DNA from 2 places in the Paenibacillus sp. FSL R5-0527 genome. Region 2 is predicted to be linked to the other one. Evidence: riboswitches for the same ligand, from Rfam matches in the RefSeq annotation. Region 2 holds a riboswitch; the other holds the start of a gene.
The links. A riboswitch is a leader RNA that binds a small molecule or an ion and turns the genes downstream of it on or off. The one in region 2 is predicted to bind cyclic di-GMP.
Positions count from the first base shown of each region.

Region 1: it holds a riboswitch for cyclic di-GMP, as region 2 does, so the genes downstream of both, NYE69_RS10085 (hypothetical protein) here and NYE69_RS08305 (polysaccharide deacetylase family protein) in region 2, are expected to answer to the same signal.

Region 1 is NZ_JBBOYI010000001.1:2,297,399-2,306,488, forward strand. It holds gene NYE69_RS10075 (sugar phosphate nucleotidyltransferase) at 1-1,004, shown strand, start outside; gene NYE69_RS10080 (ATP-binding protein) at 1,038-2,105, shown strand; gene NYE69_RS10085 (hypothetical protein) at 2,116-2,481, opposite strand; cyclic di-GMP riboswitch class I at 2,494-2,574, opposite strand; gene NYE69_RS10090 (ABC transporter permease) at 2,792-3,568, shown strand; gene NYE69_RS10095 (ABC transporter permease) at 3,880-4,617, shown strand; partial or broken gene NYE69_RS10100 (ABC transporter ATP-binding protein) at 4,811-5,614, shown strand; gene NYE69_RS10105 (VOC family protein) at 6,783-7,175, shown strand; gene NYE69_RS10110 (S8 family serine peptidase) at 7,243-9,090, opposite strand, start outside.
Region 2 is NZ_JBBOYI010000001.1:1,874,027-1,883,116, forward strand. It holds gene NYE69_RS08300 (NCS2 family permease) at 1-235, shown strand, start outside; cyclic di-GMP riboswitch class I at 628-743, shown strand; gene NYE69_RS08305 (polysaccharide deacetylase family protein) at 816-2,312, shown strand; gene NYE69_RS08310 (nucleotide sugar dehydrogenase) at 2,373-3,695, shown strand; gene NYE69_RS08315 (glycosyltransferase family 2 protein) at 3,723-5,678, shown strand; gene NYE69_RS08320 (polysaccharide deacetylase) at 5,681-7,375, shown strand; gene NYE69_RS08325 (ABC transporter permease) at 7,418-8,152, opposite strand; gene NYE69_RS08330 (ABC transporter permease) at 8,164-8,919, opposite strand; gene NYE69_RS08335 (ABC transporter ATP-binding protein) at 8,919-9,090, opposite strand, start outside.

The DNA of each region.
Region 1 (9,090 bases), 420 kb from region 2:
AACTGCCCGGCGTGTTGGCGGGCGCTGGCGCCGATCTGGCGCTTTTGGGCGTGGCTCCCGACGCGCCTGCGGATAAATTCGGTTATATTGTCACGCAGCAGCCGGCCGAAGCGGACGGAAGCTTGCGGGTGCGAGCGTTTGTGGAGAAGCCTTCCGCGGCTAGGGCCCAAACGTTGATTGACGAGGGCGCCTTATGGAACTGCGGAGTGTTCGTGTTTCGGCTTGGATTTCTGCTTGATGCGCTTAGGCAAAGGGGCCTGCCGGCGGATTACGATGAGCTGCTCGGCATGTATAAGCTGCTTCCGCGCCAAAGCTTCGACATCGAGGTGGTGGAACGAACGAAGCGCATTGTAGCCGTTCCTTATCAAGGCCGCTGGAAGGATATCGGCACATGGAATTCGCTTTCGGAAGAAATGGAGCAGCAGGTCAGCGGGAGCGGTTATGTCTGTCCGGATTCATCCGGCACCCGGATTGTCAATGAGCTGGATATCCCCGTGGGCGTATGGAGAGTGCCCAACATTGTCGTGGCCGCGGGACCGGACGGTATTCTGGTCACCGACCGGGAAGCGTCGGCCGGCATTAAAGATCTAGTGGCTCAAGTCGAAATCACCCCCCGTTTTAAAGAAACCGGGTGGGGCCGGAAGACGGTGTTGATCGCAAGACACGCGGGCGAAACGGAATCGTTGACCAACCGGGCCGTGATTTCCGCAGGCCGTTTTATCGGTTATCATGAACATGGGCGGCGCAAAGAAATCTGGATCGTGATTGCCGGCGCGGGCGAAGCGTGCATTGACGGCCAAACGTTTCCCGTAGAGGCGGGAAGCGTTGTTGTCGTTGAGCCCGGCATGAAACATGCGCTGTTGGCGTACAGCGATCTGGAGTTGATCGAACTGCAAATCGGCCGAAAAATCGAAGACAGCGACATGATCCGTTATGCCGATCCTTGGATGGCGAAGGAGGGAAAGGGGGAAGAGCAAAACCATGAGGTGCCGGCCAGGCGGTAAAACCGGACAAGCGGTTGGCGAATGAGAGAAAACATGGCTGAGGAACAACAGGACATCGATACGTACTACTTGGAGTCATTTCAGGAAGGTATCCTTAAATGCGACACTAGGGGGACGATCGTGTTTATGAACCGCAGGCTCAAAGATTTGTTCGGCTTGGAAGAGATGACGGGGCAGGATATTACGGCTTTTACCAAAGCGATGGATGCGAACGTTCCGCAGGAGGACCATAAGCTTACCAAGACCATACAAGCGTTTCGAAAAGGAGATGTGAACGGAAGGCAGGGGAAGTTTCTATATGTCCAAGGACCTAGGCGTTTGTTCTCGTTTTATGTAAGCCCGGTATTGGATACCGCGCAAACGGCGTGTTACGGGTATTTATTGGTATTTCGGGAATGCGGCGAAGAAGAGGCGGCCGATCCGCAGAGACGCGAAATGATCAGCGTGGTCTCCCACGAATTAAGGACACCTCTGACGACGCTGCTGGGCTATGTGGAAATGTTGATGCAGTACGATATTTCCGCGGAGAACAGGCGGCGTTACATGGAAATCATTTTTGCGGAAGGAAACCGGTTGTCCCATCTGCTTGAGGATGTTTTGGACAGTGAGCGGCTGGAATCGGGAGGGTATAACTATCATAAAACTTATGTACCGCTGATTGAACTCATTCATGAAGTGACCGAACGGTGGAATTTGAAATCATCGCATCTTATCGAGGTAGACTCCGAGGTTGAAGACGTTTTTATCTACGCGGACCGGTTTAGAATGTCTCAAGTCTTTGACAATTTAATCAGCAATGCGATTAAATATTCTCCCGGCAAACCATCAGTACTCATCCGAATCGCGGAAGAAGCAGGCTATTATATCATCGAGGTTACGGATTACGGAATAGGAATTCCCGCGGAGATGCATGCGCGGCTGTTCGATAAATTTTATCGAGCCGGCCATTCGGGTTCCCGTCAAATTAAGGGCAGCGGCGTGGGCCTTTATGTCGTCAAAAAAATTGCAACAGACCATGGAGGGACGATTAGCGTAACTTCGGAAGTGGGGCGGGGAAGCACATTCCGCTTGCGAATGCCCAAACCCGTTCATTTGGATTAAGTGGTGTTACCTAATTTATAGCGCAAAAACCCAAAACGTCGCTTGACCAAACGATCATGAGAAACTCCTGCGAAAAGCGCAAAACATAAGGGCAAAAAATGCCGCTATTCCGGCGATATCCGTCAATTTGAGAGAAATAGAGACGATTTATGCCGCTATTGTCTTCAGTCGCAAGGAAACGCCCGCGTTCTGGACCCTTCACAAGCGAATAAGAACCAAAGATGCCGCTAATGGGTATGAACATGCCCGGCTCCGGATAATAAGCACATAAATTACCGCTATTTTGAAGACCGCGTTTGGTTCGCTCCAGCAGCCGACTGTCGAATACCTGTTTTCTAGGTTGAGCCTGCTTAATTATATACATATAAAAAAACAAAAAAGCCTTCTGTTCGGTAGCTGGCTGCCATCCTTGCGGGAAGGCCCTTTAGCTTTGCGTCGCTGCCTTTCGACAGGTTTGCCGTTTATCGTAGCCGCTTTTTTCACAAAAAACATCGTATCACGATTCCATAAAACATGCAATCCATTTCCTGGTAAGCCGGGTGCGCAAAATTTCTCTTGCCACTCTTGGAATATTAAGGTATGATAGTATCCTTCTTGCAAAATCGCCTTGACTGAAGTGGACGGGTCTGCCCGTCTATGAGGGGGTAAACCCCCTCTAAATAAGCTTATCGGAGGTGTTTAACCGGATGCTTTATTTCACGCTGGCTTCCAAAGCCTATGCCCGCAATTTGCAGTACCGCGGAGCCCATATGGTGCACAACCTCGCGAGCGCGATGTTTGGATTTATGTATGCGTGCATCTGGATCGGGTTGGGGAAGGACCACCCGCTGGGAGAGTACGGAACGCAGGGAATGGTGAATTATATCGCCTTCACCCAGGCGTGTCTCTGGATCACCAGCTTCATCACGAACGGGCTCGGCATCCCCCAATCCGTCAGGACCGGGCAAATCGCGCTTGATCTGATGCGTCCCGTCCATCTGTTCAGCCATACGATGGCCAGGGAATGGGGACAGATCGCCTACCAGTTCATTTTCAAATCCATCCCGATTTATCTCCTGTATTTCTTCATTTTTTCATTGCAAATTCCAAATCAATGGACCGCCGTGTTGTACACCGTGTTAGGGTTGCTCGGGGCCTCCTATCTGTCGATCTGCATCAATTATTTGATCGGCGTAAGCGCCTTGTGGACGATGGAATCGTCCTGGCTCTATTGGGCCAATAGCGCGCTGATCAATTTGCTTGCCGGATTTTTCATCCCGCTGGAATGGCTGCCCGGACCGCTGGAAAACCTCGCCTGGCTATCGCCTTACCCTTACCTGCTCTATGTTCCCACAACGATTTATCTTGGAAACGGAAGCGGCTCCGCCTTATGGGGAACGCTGCTTTGGTGCGTCCTGATGACTGCTTGCTGCTTGCTGGCAACCCGGCTGCTGCGGCGGAAAGTGGAGGTGCAGGGCGGATGAACGAGAGGAAGGGGCCTGGCGCTGAGAACGGGCAAAAGCCTGATAGAGGGCAAAAGCCCGAGAAAGGGCAGAAGCCAAAGAACGGGCGGAAGCCTAAGAGCGGGCAGAAGCTTAAGAGCGGACAGAAGCCTATGAGCGGACAGAAGCCTATGAGCGGTATAGACGGCACACACGAAATGAACGATGACATTAGCGGCAGCGGCGGACGATTCTCGAAGGTCACTGCCGGCCCGGCCCGGTCCGCCGGCGCGAAGCCGACGTCTTGGCTGAACCTGTACCGGCTGCTGATCCGTACGAGCATAAAAAGCCGGATGCAGTACAAATTCAATTTTGTGCTGGGTACGGTACTGGCCGCGTTGATCCAGATTTCCGAGTTTCTGATGATCGCGATCGTTCTGGACAAGTTCGGTGTAATACAGGGCTGGTCGGTTTACGAGATCGGGTATTTGTTTGCGGTGATGACGTTGTCCAGAACGCTGTACCGCACGTTTGCCGAGGAGGTGCACCATCTGGAAAAATACCTGGTTGGCGGAGAGCTCGACCAGCTATTGACGCGGCCGATGCCGGTGCTGCTCGCTTTAATGCCGCAGAACTTCCGGCTGATGCCCGGCGAACTGCTGCAGGGCGGTTTCATCCTGTGCTGGTCGCTCGGCGCGATGATGCATAGCGGACAAGTCGGCTGGACCGCAGTGCCGTTTACGCTGTTCATTATCGTTACCGGCGCGGTCATTTTGTTTTCTATCGGACTTGCTACGGCTACGCTCGGTTTCTGGACGACCCGCATCAGCGAACTGCAAAACTTCACCGAGGATGCCGCCCAAACGGCGGCGCGATACCCGCTCACCTTGTATCCGAAGTGGATGTCCTCGTTATTTTTGTTCGTGATCCCGGTCGGCTTTGTGAATTATGTACCTTCGCTCTATATTTTACGGGGCGAATGGGGGCCGTGGATCCTTGCGGCGACGGCGGGGGCGGCAGCGGTATGCTTAGCCGCAAGCCTGCGGTTCTGGCTGTTCGGCATCACGAAATACCAAAGCACGGGAAGCTAAGCGCAGGGAGAGTAAGAACGGAAGGCCTTAAGTACAAGGAGCTAGTGCGTACGAGTAAGTGAAGGCGTGCTGCGTATAAGTCAGTGAAGGCGTGCTGCGTATGAGTCGGTGAAGGCATGCTGCGTATAAGTCAGTGAAGGCATGCTGCGTAAGAGTAAGCGAAGGCATACAGGACGAAAAGGAGGAGCGGCTTATGATCGAAGCCAGCCATTTATATAAGGAGTTCAAAACACCCGTCGTGCGGGAGGGAAAGCTGTCCGGCCTGCGTACGCTGTTTTCGCGGGAATACCGGCTGAAAGAGGCGGTCCGGGGCATCAGCTTCAACATCGAGCGCGGGGAGTTTGTCGGTTATATCGGTCCCAACGGCGCAGGCAAGTCGACGACGATCAAGATGCTCACCGGCATTTTGCATCCGACCTCAGGCACGGTTATGATCGGCGGCCTCAATCCCCATCGCGACCGGCGGCGGGCCGTCCGCAGGTTGGGCGTCGTGTTCGGACAACGCAGCCAGCTGTGGTGGGATTTGCCCGTGAAGGATTCCTACGACATCCTGGCGGAAATGTACGGCGTAAGCCCGGTGGAAAAACGGGAGCGCCTGGACCGGTTTGCCGAGCTGCTGGACCTGCGCGAATTTTGGATGACGCCGGTGCGCAAGCTGTCGCTGGGCCAGCGGATGCGGGCGGACATTGCGGCCGCCATGCTGCACGATCCGGATTTGCTGTTCCTCGATGAGCCGACGATCGGCCTTGACGTGCACGCCAAACGCAACATCCGCCAGTTTTTGCAAACCTTGAACAAGGAATTCGGGAAAACGATCCTTCTTACCACGCACGACATGGACGATATCGAGCAGCTCTGCAGCCGTGTGATGGTGATTAATCACGGGCAGCTCGCCTACGACGGGACGATCCGCGCGCTGCGGGACATGATCGGCCTGCCGACGGTCATCCGCGTAAAGTTCCGGGGCGGGTTTCGGATGCCGGAGGGGTGGAGAGAGGCGGGACATGTTGCCTCGAACCCGGGGGAAGGGATCAAGACGCGGCATGTTGCCTCGAACCCGGGGGAAGGGATCAAGGCGCGGCATGTTGCCGGGAACCAGGAGGAAGGGTTCGAGGTACGGCATGTTGCAGGTTCCCCGGATGGCGCTGCCTCGGCCGGATTCGTTCGGGCGACGGCGGGTCCGCAGGCCGTTCGGGCCACGTTCGACCCGTCCGGCCTGCCGTTTCGCGTCACGGGCATAGAGGAGAACACGGTCGTCATCGAAGCCGACCGGCGCGAGATCGGGACCATGGAGATCATCCGGGAGCTTGGCGGCTGGGGAGAAATCGACGACGTCGACATGGAGGAGCCCGATTTCGAGGAGGTTATCCGCAGCTTTTCGGCGTCGTAGGTATCGCTGAGCTGCTGCTGGCAGTGGCAAAACGAGCTAAAAGGGCTAATAAGGTCCGCAGTATCCGTTGCATGCTACAGATTACACTAGTGTTTGCCCCGATACTTTTCAGATTTCCCGCAATTGCTAGGTTTTCGAGCCGATATTACACCTGCTGAGAATCTAAACGGTTGTAGCAGCTGCTATTTTACGAAAAAAGATCTTTTTAAAGGCTCAAAACCGAGATCAGTGCTTGACAAAATAACTGTCTTGGTATCCCTGCATGCTGCTTTGCACGATTATTCCTTTTGTTCAGGGGGGAGAGGGTGAGGGCTAATCACGGTCCTTTCATTTTCCCGGTGTCTTGCCTATTCCTCCCTTCAGGTCTGCTTCACTTCTCCAACCCCTCCTTCTCACAAGCCTGTCTAACGATCTGGAACTAATGATCTGGAACTAATGATCTCGAACAAGTCCGCTGCTCCCAAACCTATTTTCCTCTCCTAAATTCTCTTCCTCTCTGCTTCCGGATCAAATGGGATAATCGTGCAAAGCGTCCGGACAGCGGATGTTGATCTGCTCTAATCTGAGTCAAATAGCCGGGTTTTAGCTAAATAAGCGCTATGGCAACCGTTAGAATAGATCTTCCGGCCGGGGAGGTGGATAGATACAGCCAATCTCCCATAAACTATGTTCGCTCGGAGGGAAAATTAATGAAGAAGCAGGCTATGAGTTGCGAAGTGATAGTTACGAAGTGGTAGTTACTAAATGATAGTTACAAAGTGATAGGAGTGAAAACGTGAAGAAGATAGGGCATGTTACGTTGCTGGTGAAAAATTACGATGAAGCGATTGAGTTCTACACGAAGAAGGCGGGTTTCGTCCTGCTGACGGATAACGCGTTCGGAGGCGGGATGCGTTGGGTGACCGTCGCCCCGGCTCAAGATGCCGGAACGGCGATCGTTTTTGTCGAGGCCGACACGGCGGACAAAGCGGACAGGGTCGGCAGCCAGGCGGCTGGTCACGTTTTTCTGACCGTTCAGACTGAGGATTGCTATCGCGATTACGAGTATATGAAGGCAAACGGGGTCAAATTTTTCGGTGAGCCAAAGGAAGTGCCGTGGGGAATCGAGGCCGTGTTCGAGGATCTTTACGGAAATCGCTTGGACCTGGTCCAGCATAACGGAATGTAGGAATGTAGCAAAATGCAAGGCGGCCTTGGTTCGAATCGTTCGAGCCAAGGCCGCCTGTTTTTTTCGCTTATTTGATTTTGATCGTGTGAACGGCGGTGCCGGTAGCCCCGTCATTATCGGTGACCGTCAGCGTCACGGTGTAGGTTCCGGCGCGGTCAAAGCGATGCTTTACTTTCGCGCCGGACGCGCTGCCGCCGTCGCCGAACTGCCAGCTGTAGCTGACGATGCGGCCGTCCTCGTCCGAGGAACGCCTGCCGTCGAATTCAACCTGCTTTCTCTTCTGCGCGCTATTAGCGGCCTTGATCACGGCTTTGGGAGCCAAATTGTCGTCCGGGGGATTTTGCCCGGGGTCATCCGGGTCTTCCCCGGGATTTTCCCCGGGGTCCTCGCCCGGATCTTCACCCGGCGGGTTGCCGCCCGGCGCGGCGACGAACAATCGGCCCGGGGCCTGGAAGTCGCCGGCGTTCCCGGCTTCGTCCCGCACGCTGACGACGATCACTCCACCGTCAAGCACAAGCGCTGCCGGCGTAACATAAACGCCCTCATAATGCCCCGGGGCGGTTTCTTCCAGGGCGATTCCGTTGCCGCCGCTTTCCGCCAGCGCCACCGGCAGCTCGATGCGGAACGAGGCATCAAGTCCCGGAACGCTGTCAAAAGCTACGGTAAGCGGTTCGCCGGCGGTCAAATGCACGTCTTCGGCCGGGGAGAGGCCCGTGATTTCGGGCAGCTCGAGATCGACATAAACGGCCCGGGTGACCGTCGCTTCGTTACCGGCCCGGTCGGTAGCCGTGACCGTAACGATATTTTCGCCGGCATTTATCAAAATGCGGTGGGCGAAGGAGCCCGCGTCTCCGGCGGCAACCTCAGCGCCGTTAACGGTCAGCTTGCTCAGATAATCGTCCAACGCAGTACCGGCCACATTCAGCACCTCCGAATTGGTGCGGAATCCGTCCCGCGGCGATACGACGTCGAGCTGCGGCGCGTCGCTGTCAAGCGTCACCGTCAGCGGGAGCGAACGGTCGGTCGTTTTGCCGTTCACCACGACCTCCGCGCTCAGCTCGTTCGCGCCGGGATGCAGCTTGGTATTCAAGCTGAACCGCCCGTTCTCCACAGTCGCCGTACCGGCCGGTTCCGTGCCGTTGTACAGCTTAATCGTCGCTTCATTGGCCGGCGACGTTCCCGTTACGGCAATCGTCGGCTGGTTCGTAAAGGAGCCGGCCGCCGGCGAGGTAATCACCGGCGCGTTCACCGGGTAGCGGACAATGGCCCGGATCATAAAGTTGCCGTCCTCTTCCTTCGTCTGGCTCCAGACGCCGCTGACCCGTTGCCAGCTGCGGCCGGCGTTCGGACCGTTCTCATCGGAAGCCAAGCCCGGCGCGCTAGTGCCCGCCAACGTTTGGAGATACACGATGTAGAAATCGCCTTCGACCGTCACCGGCTCCGGCAGCGCAAGCGTCGTCCACTGGTCGTTGCGCAGCGCCGTGCCGTCAAACGGTCCTGCCAGCTGGCGGCCCGGCGAGCCGTCCGGTCCGGAGGCGTCGAATACCGCATACTGGAACGCCGTTCCGCCCGGTACGGGCCATTCCTCGTTCCAGAACCGGATGGAGGCGCCGGTCACTTGCGCCGCGCCGGATTCCGGCGTCATCCGCACCGCCCAGGCGTTGCCTGTGGAGTTAAAGGACCAGGCGTTTTCCGCCGTACCGTCATCGTAGCCGATTTCGCCCGGGAAGCCGATGAACGGCTTGAGCGCGAGCGATCCGTCGGCGCTGCCGTCCGGCGGCACGGTTACGGTGATCGTGCTGCTGTAATAGTCGCGCGCCGACACCGACAGCGTGTACGTTCCTTCCAACACTTCCAGCGAGAAGCCGCCGTCCTCACCGGTGCGCAGTGGGGCGATGGCCGCGTCCTCAAGCAC
Region 2 (9,090 bases):
GGTCAAATCGATCGAATGGGATGACTTCCTGCATGCATTCCCGGCGTTCTTGACGATCGTATTGATGCCTTTTACCGGAAGCATCGCCAACGGGATCGCCGCCGGTTTGGTCTCTTACGTCATTCTGGGCGGATTCAACAACCTGTTCACCAAAAACAAAGTCAAAATCCATTGGCTGATGTGGGTGCTGGCCGTGCTCGTACTGGCGCGTTATATCTTCCTTGGCACCGAATAATTTAATGAAAACCGGATCGACCAACAAGGGTGTCCTTCTCCGTCAGGAGCAGGCGCCCTTGTTTTGGTTCTACCGCCGCCCACTGGAACGACAAACCGCCTACCCTTCAAAATAACGACATAAATTACCTCTATTTCTCCCAAATGAACGGATATCGCCGGAATAGCAACATTTTTTGCCTTTATTTTTCTGCTGGATTATCTCGGAGCAATACAAAAGAGCACCGCAGACTTATCGGCGCGCTTCTTTAAGCTCCATTTCTAGGCTGTTTGGCATGGAAAGAAACGGGTCCCCATTCCTGAATATTTTTTTGTGAATCCGCTTTTTTTCATAAACTATGGATTGATTTCCAGCCGGAGTCGATTATAATAAATTTGAATAATTAAATAAAGCGAAGTCAAAGGCAAACTATTCGAAAGGATAGGACGCAAAGTTTGGAGTCTAAAGCGTGCGCAAGCCGCGGTGAGAATTGCGGTGCAAGCTGCGCTATGATTGTCCGGCCGCCATGTAAGTATGGCGGTCTTTTTATTTTGAAGATTTTGATTGGAAAAAATTAACTTTCACAAAAGAAGGTGAACTAATGATTTCGATGGTAGGAAACGGCGCCCGGTCGATTCGGATCGGATTAGTCACAGCTCTGCTAGCGTTTTGGGTGGCCGGCTGCAGCGGGGCCAGTCCGCAGGCGGACAATGGGAATGGGGCCTCCCCCATGTCCGGGGCGCAGACCGCCTCATTGCAGCAGCAGCCGATTGCCCGATATACGGGGGAACCGAGCAAAACATTGTCTTTTGTCTATACGGCCAAAAAGGAGCTTTCCCTAACGTTCGACGGTTTGGGCGACCGCGAGACGATCGAGCGCTTATTGGATGAACTGGACAAGCATCATATCAAGGCGACGTTTTTTGTCCCGGGCATGCGGGCGGCCGAAGAGCCGGATTTGGTCAAGGAACTGGCCAGCCGCGGCCACGAGGTGGAGAACAATACGTTGACGCGCGCCGACTTGACGACCTTAAGCTATGAGGAAATTTATAAAGAAATCAACCGTACCAACGGTTTGATTGCCGACGCGACAGGCATGCAGCCGCAGTTCGTCCGGACCCGGGGGGCCCGTATGAGCGAAGACGTTCGCCTGGTGGCGGCGCAAACCGGACTAAAGGCCGTCGTTTCCTACAACATCAATCCGAAGGACAGCGACATGCAAAGCGCCAAGGAAATCGGCGATTACATACGGAAGTACATTAGCCGCGGCGGCATTATTGCGCTAAATACAGACGTGAATCCCGAGGTGGTTTCCTCCATTTCCTATATTGCGGCTGCGGCGAAAGAAGTAGGCTATAAATTGGTGCCGCTCGCAAAGCTGGTGCGTGACGGCGGCGAGCGGAAGCCGCTGGAGCAAATCCCGGGATACGATGCCGCCCGGATCAATCCCGATTACGAGCAGGCGGACTATAATCTGATTTATAACGCCAGCGACATCGCCAAATGGAACCCGCACGGCAAGAAGGTCGTCGCCCTGACCTTTGACGATTGGGGCAGCGATTTGACGGTTACTCGCCTATTAAAGATCCTGGAGGATCATGACGTCAAAGCGACCTTTTTTCTGCGGGCCAACGGCGTAGAGAACAACCCGAACCTGGCCAGAGCTATCGTCGAAGAGGGTCACCTTGTGGCGAATCATACCTACAGCCATCCCGTGATTACGCAAATCCCGCCCGACGAGCTGCAGGAAGAAGTGGTCAAGGCGCACCGCATCATCACCGAAGCGATTCAGCAGCAGCCGGCGATGCTGTTCAGGCCTCCAACCGGGGAGATCAACAAGGAGACGGCCAAGGTGATCGCGGCCACGGGGTATAAGACGCTCGCTTTGTACGATGTGACCACCCTGGATTGGAATTCCGACCATGACGCGCAGTACATTTTAAACGGGGTGCTGAAGCAGACGACCAACGGCAGCGTTATTTTGCTGCATATGCTTGACGGTCTCCATACGCTGGAAGCCTTGCCGGAGGTAATCGACCAATTGAAGCGGCGGGGTTATTCCTTTGTGCTTCTGGACGAACTGTACGGGATGAAATAAGGAACGAACGCTTGCTCAGCAACTATGGATACTCATCGGGAAATGAACGGAGTTGAATTTATGGATTTTGATCAGTTATACACACATATTGCTAAGCGGACGGCTAAGCTGGCTGTCGTTGGACTGGGGTACGTAGGTTTGCCGCTGGCGGTCGCGTTTGCCCGCAAGGCTGACGTCATCGGGTTTGACGTGAGTCCCCGGAAAATCGCCGATTACCTTGCGGGGAAAGATCCGACCGGCGATGTCGGGGACGCGGCGATCAAGGCGAGCTCGATTGACTTTACCTCGGATGAGGCGAGGCTGGGGGAGGCTTCCTTTTACATCCTGGCCGTGCCTACGCCGGTTCAAAACGATAAAGTGCCCGACCTTACTTATGTCAAGAACGCCAGTGCGAGGGTCGGGAAACATTTGCGCCCCGGTTCGGTCGTTGTCTACGAGTCGACGGTTTATCCCGGCGTCACCGAGGAAGTGTGCGTTCCGATCCTGGAGGCGGAGTCGGGGCTTACATGCGGGGTCGACTTTAAAGTCGGCTATTCCCCCGAACGAATCAATCCGGGCGATCAGGTTCACCGGCTCGAGAACATCGTGAAAATCGTTTCCGGCATGGACGAGCAGACGCTTGGTCTTGTGGCCCAGGTTTACGAGCTGGTGATCGAGGCGGGGGTTTACCGGGCCGAAAGTATCCGCGTGGCCGAGGCGGCCAAGGTGATCGAAAACGCCCAACGCGACATCAATATCGCTTTTATGAACGAACTCTCCATGCTGTTTCACCGGATGGGAATCGACACGAAAGCGGTGCTGGCCGCGGCGGGAACCAAATGGAATTTTCTCAAATTCACCCCGGGGCTGGTCGGCGGCCATTGCATCGGCATCGATCCTTACTATTTAACTTATAAAGCGGAAGATGCGGGGTACCATTCGAAAATCATTTCCGCGGGGCGGCGCATCAACGACGGGATGGGCAAATATGTCGCCCGCAGCATCGTAAAGCTGCTGATGCGCCTGCGGAAAGATTTGTCGGATGTGAAAGTCGGTATCCTCGGCCTGGCCTACAAGGAGGATTGCCCCGATTTTCGCAACACGAAGGTCACGGATATTATCGCAGAGCTGAAGGAATATGATATCCAGCCGCTTGTCTGCGATCCGCTGGTGGAGCCGCGGCTCGTGTACGAAGAGCACGGATTGGAGTTGGCGCAGCTGTCCGATTTGCGGGATTTGAACGTGGTGGTGCTGGCCGTGCCTCACAGGGAATTTCTAAACATGGCTCGTGAGGATTACGACCGGTTGTTCGGGGCGGACAAGAGCAAGGTGTTTATCGATATTAAAGCCGTGTTCGATAAATCCGAATTCGAAGCTTCGGGTTATCATTACTGGAGCCTGTAAAGGGCCCATCTTAAAGGTTAAGGGGCAATGAACTTGAGGAAAAAGAACAAAGCACAACAAAAGCCGGTTGAAGTTCTCTCCACGCCCAAGGCGGATCGGCGGCTGCTTGCCCATGTCCCCGATCCGGAGAACATCCGCAAAGCGTCGGACCGCAGAGGCATGTTGCGGTCAAAGGACGATGGGTCCGGTGAATCCGCCGATCATGGCGACAATAAGATGCCCCGTCTGCTCAGCTTGCGCTATGAGGCTGATTTTCCCGTCTCGCTGCTGCCCGTGGGAGCCGATAAGAAAGGGAAAAAGGCGGGCGCAAAGTCCAAAATAAACGGCATGGCCGCGGACATTTCTTCAACGGGGATTCTGGTGGAGCTGGAATCGGAGATGGCCGAAGCATGCCGTGAAGGCGATGTGTTCGAGCTGCGCTTCAACATTCCGCCGGGGACGATGCCGGAGGGTTTTGAGTCGAAGGTGAAAATAAAAGCATCGGTCGTTCGCAGGTTTACCCGTGATACGCCGGACGGGGAGAAGCCAATGGCGGCGCTTGCTTTTGAAAGCAACCTTTACAATTACTTTCAGAAACGGCGTTGGGGCTATTCCGTGTATACGGCCAGCGGCTTGCTGTTTGTCGCCATGACGATTATTTTGCTGATGCGCGCCGAAAGCATCATCTATTTCAAATACAATATCCTGCTTTATTTATACAGTCTAACGGCGGCCGTATTTTTGCTGACGCGGTATTTTTTTGGGGCTTTGTACCGCAACGTGCCGGTCAATCCGGATTATACGCCGGGCGTGACGATCATTATCCCTTGTTTTAACGAAGAGCAATGGATTCAGCGCACCGTGCTCAGCTGCATCAATCAGGAGTATCCGATCGACAAGCTGGAAGTGATCGTTGTGGACGACCGTTCGACCGACAGATCGGTGGAGCGGATCAACGAGATCGTCGAGCGCCTGCATAAGGAAGCGGAGCGGTTTGACATTCGGAATCGCCTCAGGCTGGTTGTCTTGCCGGAGAACGGAGGCAAGCGGGTCGCTTTGGTCAAAGGCGTGGAGATGGCCAAGCACGATTTGGTCGTGTTCGTGGATTCGGACAGCTTTTTGGAGCCGGACGCCATCCTTCACCTCGTGCAGCCGTTTCAAGATCCGAAAATGGGCGGGGTGGCCGGCCGGACGGACGTGGAAAACAAATATACGAATTCAATTACCAAGCTGCAGACGGTGCGCTATTATATCGCGTTTCGCATCATGAAAGCGGCGGAATCCTGGTTCGACAGCGTTACCTGTCTATCCGGTCCGCTGTCATGTTACCGGAAAGAGCTGGTGCTCAAATACGCGGACGCCTGGTTGAACCAGAAATTTCTCGGCCAGCCGGCCACGTTCGGCGATGACCGCAGCATGACCAACTTCATTCTTCGCTCCCATCGGACGGGGTACCAGGACAACGCGATTTGTTCCACCATCGTGCCGTCCAAGCTGGACGTCTTCCTGAAGCAGCAGATGCGCTGGAAGCGCTCCTGGCTGCGGGAGTCGCTGCGCGCCGGGACGTTCATCTGGCGTAAAGAACCGTTCATGGCGCTGTTTTTTTACATAGGCCTGATCGTTCCGATCGCCGCTCCGATCGTTGTGTTGTACAATCTCGTGTATGTGCCGCTCGTTTACGGCGTTTTTCCGGGCACATTTTTGATGGGACTTATATTGATGGCATTATTGATGAGCTTTGCGCATCTGTTGTTCCGTAAAAGCAAACTTTGGATTTTCGGCTTGGTATTCTGTGTTTTTTACGAACTGGTGCTGCTTTGGCAAATGCCGGTCGCCTGGGTCACGTTCTGGAAATCCACCTGGGGTACGCGGGAAACGCCGCAGGATGTTGAGGCCAGAGCCAAAAAAGAAAGCCGCAAAGCGAACAAACGGAGAAGATCATTGTTTAAAAATCTTTTTAATGATTCCCACAAGGACAAGGGTTCATACAGTGAGGTTGACTGACTATGGGAAAAAACAAGCCGCGCAAGGCGCTTGATGTCGGACGCAAAGAGCGGAACAAAGCGGTCAAATCGGCCGTTCAATTTGTGGTGCTGGCTATGGTGCTGGTGCTGCTGGTGCATGCCGTGGCGGGAATCCACCGTTACCGGGAGCCGGACAAAGCGGCCTGGCAGCAAACGCGGGGATTTATCGCCTTGTCCTATTATGGAGTGGATCGAACCGGAACGCGCGGTCTGATCGCCAAAAGCCGTCTGGACGAGCAACTGCAAATTTTGCGGCAAAACGGGTATGTCACGGTTTCGCAGCAGGATATTCTTGATTTTTACGAGCACGGCAAGCCGCTGCCCCCAAGGGCAGTGTATCTAAGCTTTGAGGACGGACGCAGCGATTCCGCCTTGTTCGCCCAGCCCCTGCTGGAAAAATACAATTATAAAGCGACGATGCTTTCCTACGCCGACCGGCTGGACGTCGCGGACCCGAAATTTCTGGCGGGGCCGGAGCTGCTTAAGCTGACGCGCAAAGGGTATTGGGAATTGGGGAGCAACGGTTACCGTTTGACCTATATCAATATTTTTGACAAGGACGGGCGGTACGTTGGAACGCAAACCGAGCAGCAGTTTAAGAATAAAGACGAGGCGCGTTACTATACGCACTATTTGATGGACTTCATCCGCGACGCCGATAAGGTGCCTTTGGAGAACCGCCGGGAAATGGAAACGCGCATTAACCAAGACTACCGGCTTATGGAGCAGATTTATCGGGATAAGCTGGGATTCGTTCCGAACGTGTACATGATCATGCACGCCAATTCGCTGCACAACGGAATGAATCCTTTGGTGGAAAACGTGAATTCCCAGAATATCGAACGGCTGTTTAAAATGCACTTTAACCGCGAAGGGCAAGCCTTTAATGACAGCGGCGGCGATTTGTACGATTTGACGCGGCTGCAGCCTTCCCCCGGCTGGTATCGCAACCATTTGTTGATGAGAATCGCGGGGGACACCGGGGAATCTTACGATTTCTATCAAGGCGACAAGAAGCGGGCCGATCATTGGCAATTGCTTGGCGGGGCCGCTGAATTCAGGGGCAACCGCATCATCCTGACCTCCCCGGAAAGCGGTAAAGGCCTGCTTTATCTTAAAGGGAGCGACGGCTATCAAAATGTGAAGGTATCGCTGCAGATTGCGGGGAACATTATCGGCTCGCAATCGGTATATTTGCGGTACGACCGCAAGGCCGATGCTTACGTAAAGGTGGTCGTGGAAGACAACCTGCTTCGCGTCGTGCAAAAAGAGCCCGGACAAACGGAGGAAAAGACGTTGATTTCCCGGGACCTCGGCAGTTTAAAAGGCGTATCGGAGCAGACGGCGATTGGGCGCAAGCTGGAGGTGGCGGTCGCCGGCAGCGGGTTGACCCTGCAGGTCGACGGGGCGGCCGCCGCGCCGGAAATCCAAATCGCGTCTGCGCTTGCCGCAGGCGGTTTGGCTTTGGAAGCTTCGGCAAGCGAGGAGCATAGCCAAGACCCGGTGTACGACGGTGTGTTTGACGATGTGATTGTTTCCGAGGCAGGGCAAAGCGGCACGGATGAGCCGCCGGGCAAAGTGCTGTTCTCGAACGGATACACCCCGCTGCAAAAGGCGGTCAACGGCGTTAAATGGACGTTTGACGCACTGGTTGATTGGGCGGTTGAAACCTTTTAAATGAAGAAACCAGAGGGCCTTTCTTATCGAAAGGCCCCGTTTCTATGCGGCGACGACATCCGCTGTCCGCAGCCGGTGTATCGCCATGGCTGAAAATACGGAAATATAAACCGCGTTGATGAACACGAACAGTCCGTTTTCCGGCCCTGTTAGCCCATTTTGGTCCAATACGCCCATGCCGGTTGTCAACAAGCTAAACGGGAAAAAGAACCTCATGTTTAGGATATACAGACCGAGACCGAGCATGGAGCAGCATATGCTGATGCCGACGGGAAGGGCGAAGCTGCGTATCCTGAAGGAGAAGAAAAGCTGCATGGACGCGATCGAAATCGCGGCGATCCAGCCGCGCAAAGCCCATCCGGCCAGTTCCGCGGGAAGATCCGCAAGCGGCAGCGAGAGAAGGAGGCCCGCGAGTATATATAAGGCGGTAAACAAAGTTTGAACGCCAAAAATCAAAACCGCAACGGCGGACAGTTTGCCGAAGTAAATGCTGGCGGCGGAGACAGGGGCGGTATGCACCAGGTTCCAATTCCGGTTGACATGCTCCAGCCTGCACATATACGCGCAGCAAATGGCGATGAGAACGGGAAAGAAAAATTCGCCGTAAAATAGGCTGACTTGAGTCCACAAGCTATACCATGCTTGGTCTAGAATCTCCTGATTGGAATAGTAGTTGAAGCAACCGATGGACAAGCTGAGTACGGGCAACACGATCATCGTTATCCAGATACGTCCTCGGCGCAGTTTGAGCCATTCGGCGCCAATGCTTCGGATCATGGGAAACCTCCTTATATTTCTTGGCGGGATGCGTGAAGGCATCCGGCCGTATAGAATATCGCAATCATCAGCAGAGCGGCCACCCCGTTTCCGGCTTGCGCGGGCAACACGAAATAGCGGCTGGTTTCCGCCAAGGCGTTATAAGACATGCCGATAGGAGACATTTCCGTATAGTAGGACCAGACGAATAACTTGCGAATGGACGCGGGAAAGAAACTGGCCGTAACCCCTAAAAAGCCGCCGGCCATGCCGAGCGTCAGCGCAAAGGTCTGGTTTTTGAACGTGAGGGAAATCCATTGCTGCAGCGCGGTGACGGCAAGGTTTGTCAGGAGCGTGCCGGCCAGAAGGCGGACCAACAGCACGAGCGGCAGCGGATCCGGGAAATTTTTAAATACCCCGAAAGCCGACAAGGCGCCTATCTGGAAAGCGGCTCCGCAGAGCAGCAGCGTATTGGCGCAAATCCACTTGGCCAAGTAGATGCGGTTACGGCTGACGTTGGTTGCCATCAGCATCTTCCACGTCGTTCCCTTATGTTCCATATCGCAGAGGCGGGAAACGACCACGGCCGAAATGATGGGAAGAAAAAGTCCGTTCAGCGTGGAAAGCATCAATAGGACGTATTCCCATCCGACGTTTTCGGGATGGCGGGCAAGCGTGTAGCTGGTGATCATGAAGATCCACAGTACTTCGGCCGCCAAAAAAATCGCAATCATCCATCCGATTTTTTTGCGGCGCAGCTTAAAAAACTCTAAAGTCAATTCCTTCATTACAGACTGCGCTCCTTTCCCGTCAGCTCCAAAAAGATATCTTCCAGGCTTTTTTTTCGCTCCTCGATTCTGAACACGTCCAGTCCGCTGTCGACCAACAAGCGGTTGACCTGCGCGGTTAAAGTATCGTCAAGATGGTCGAACAGCAGGCGCGGACCCCTGGAAGAGGCT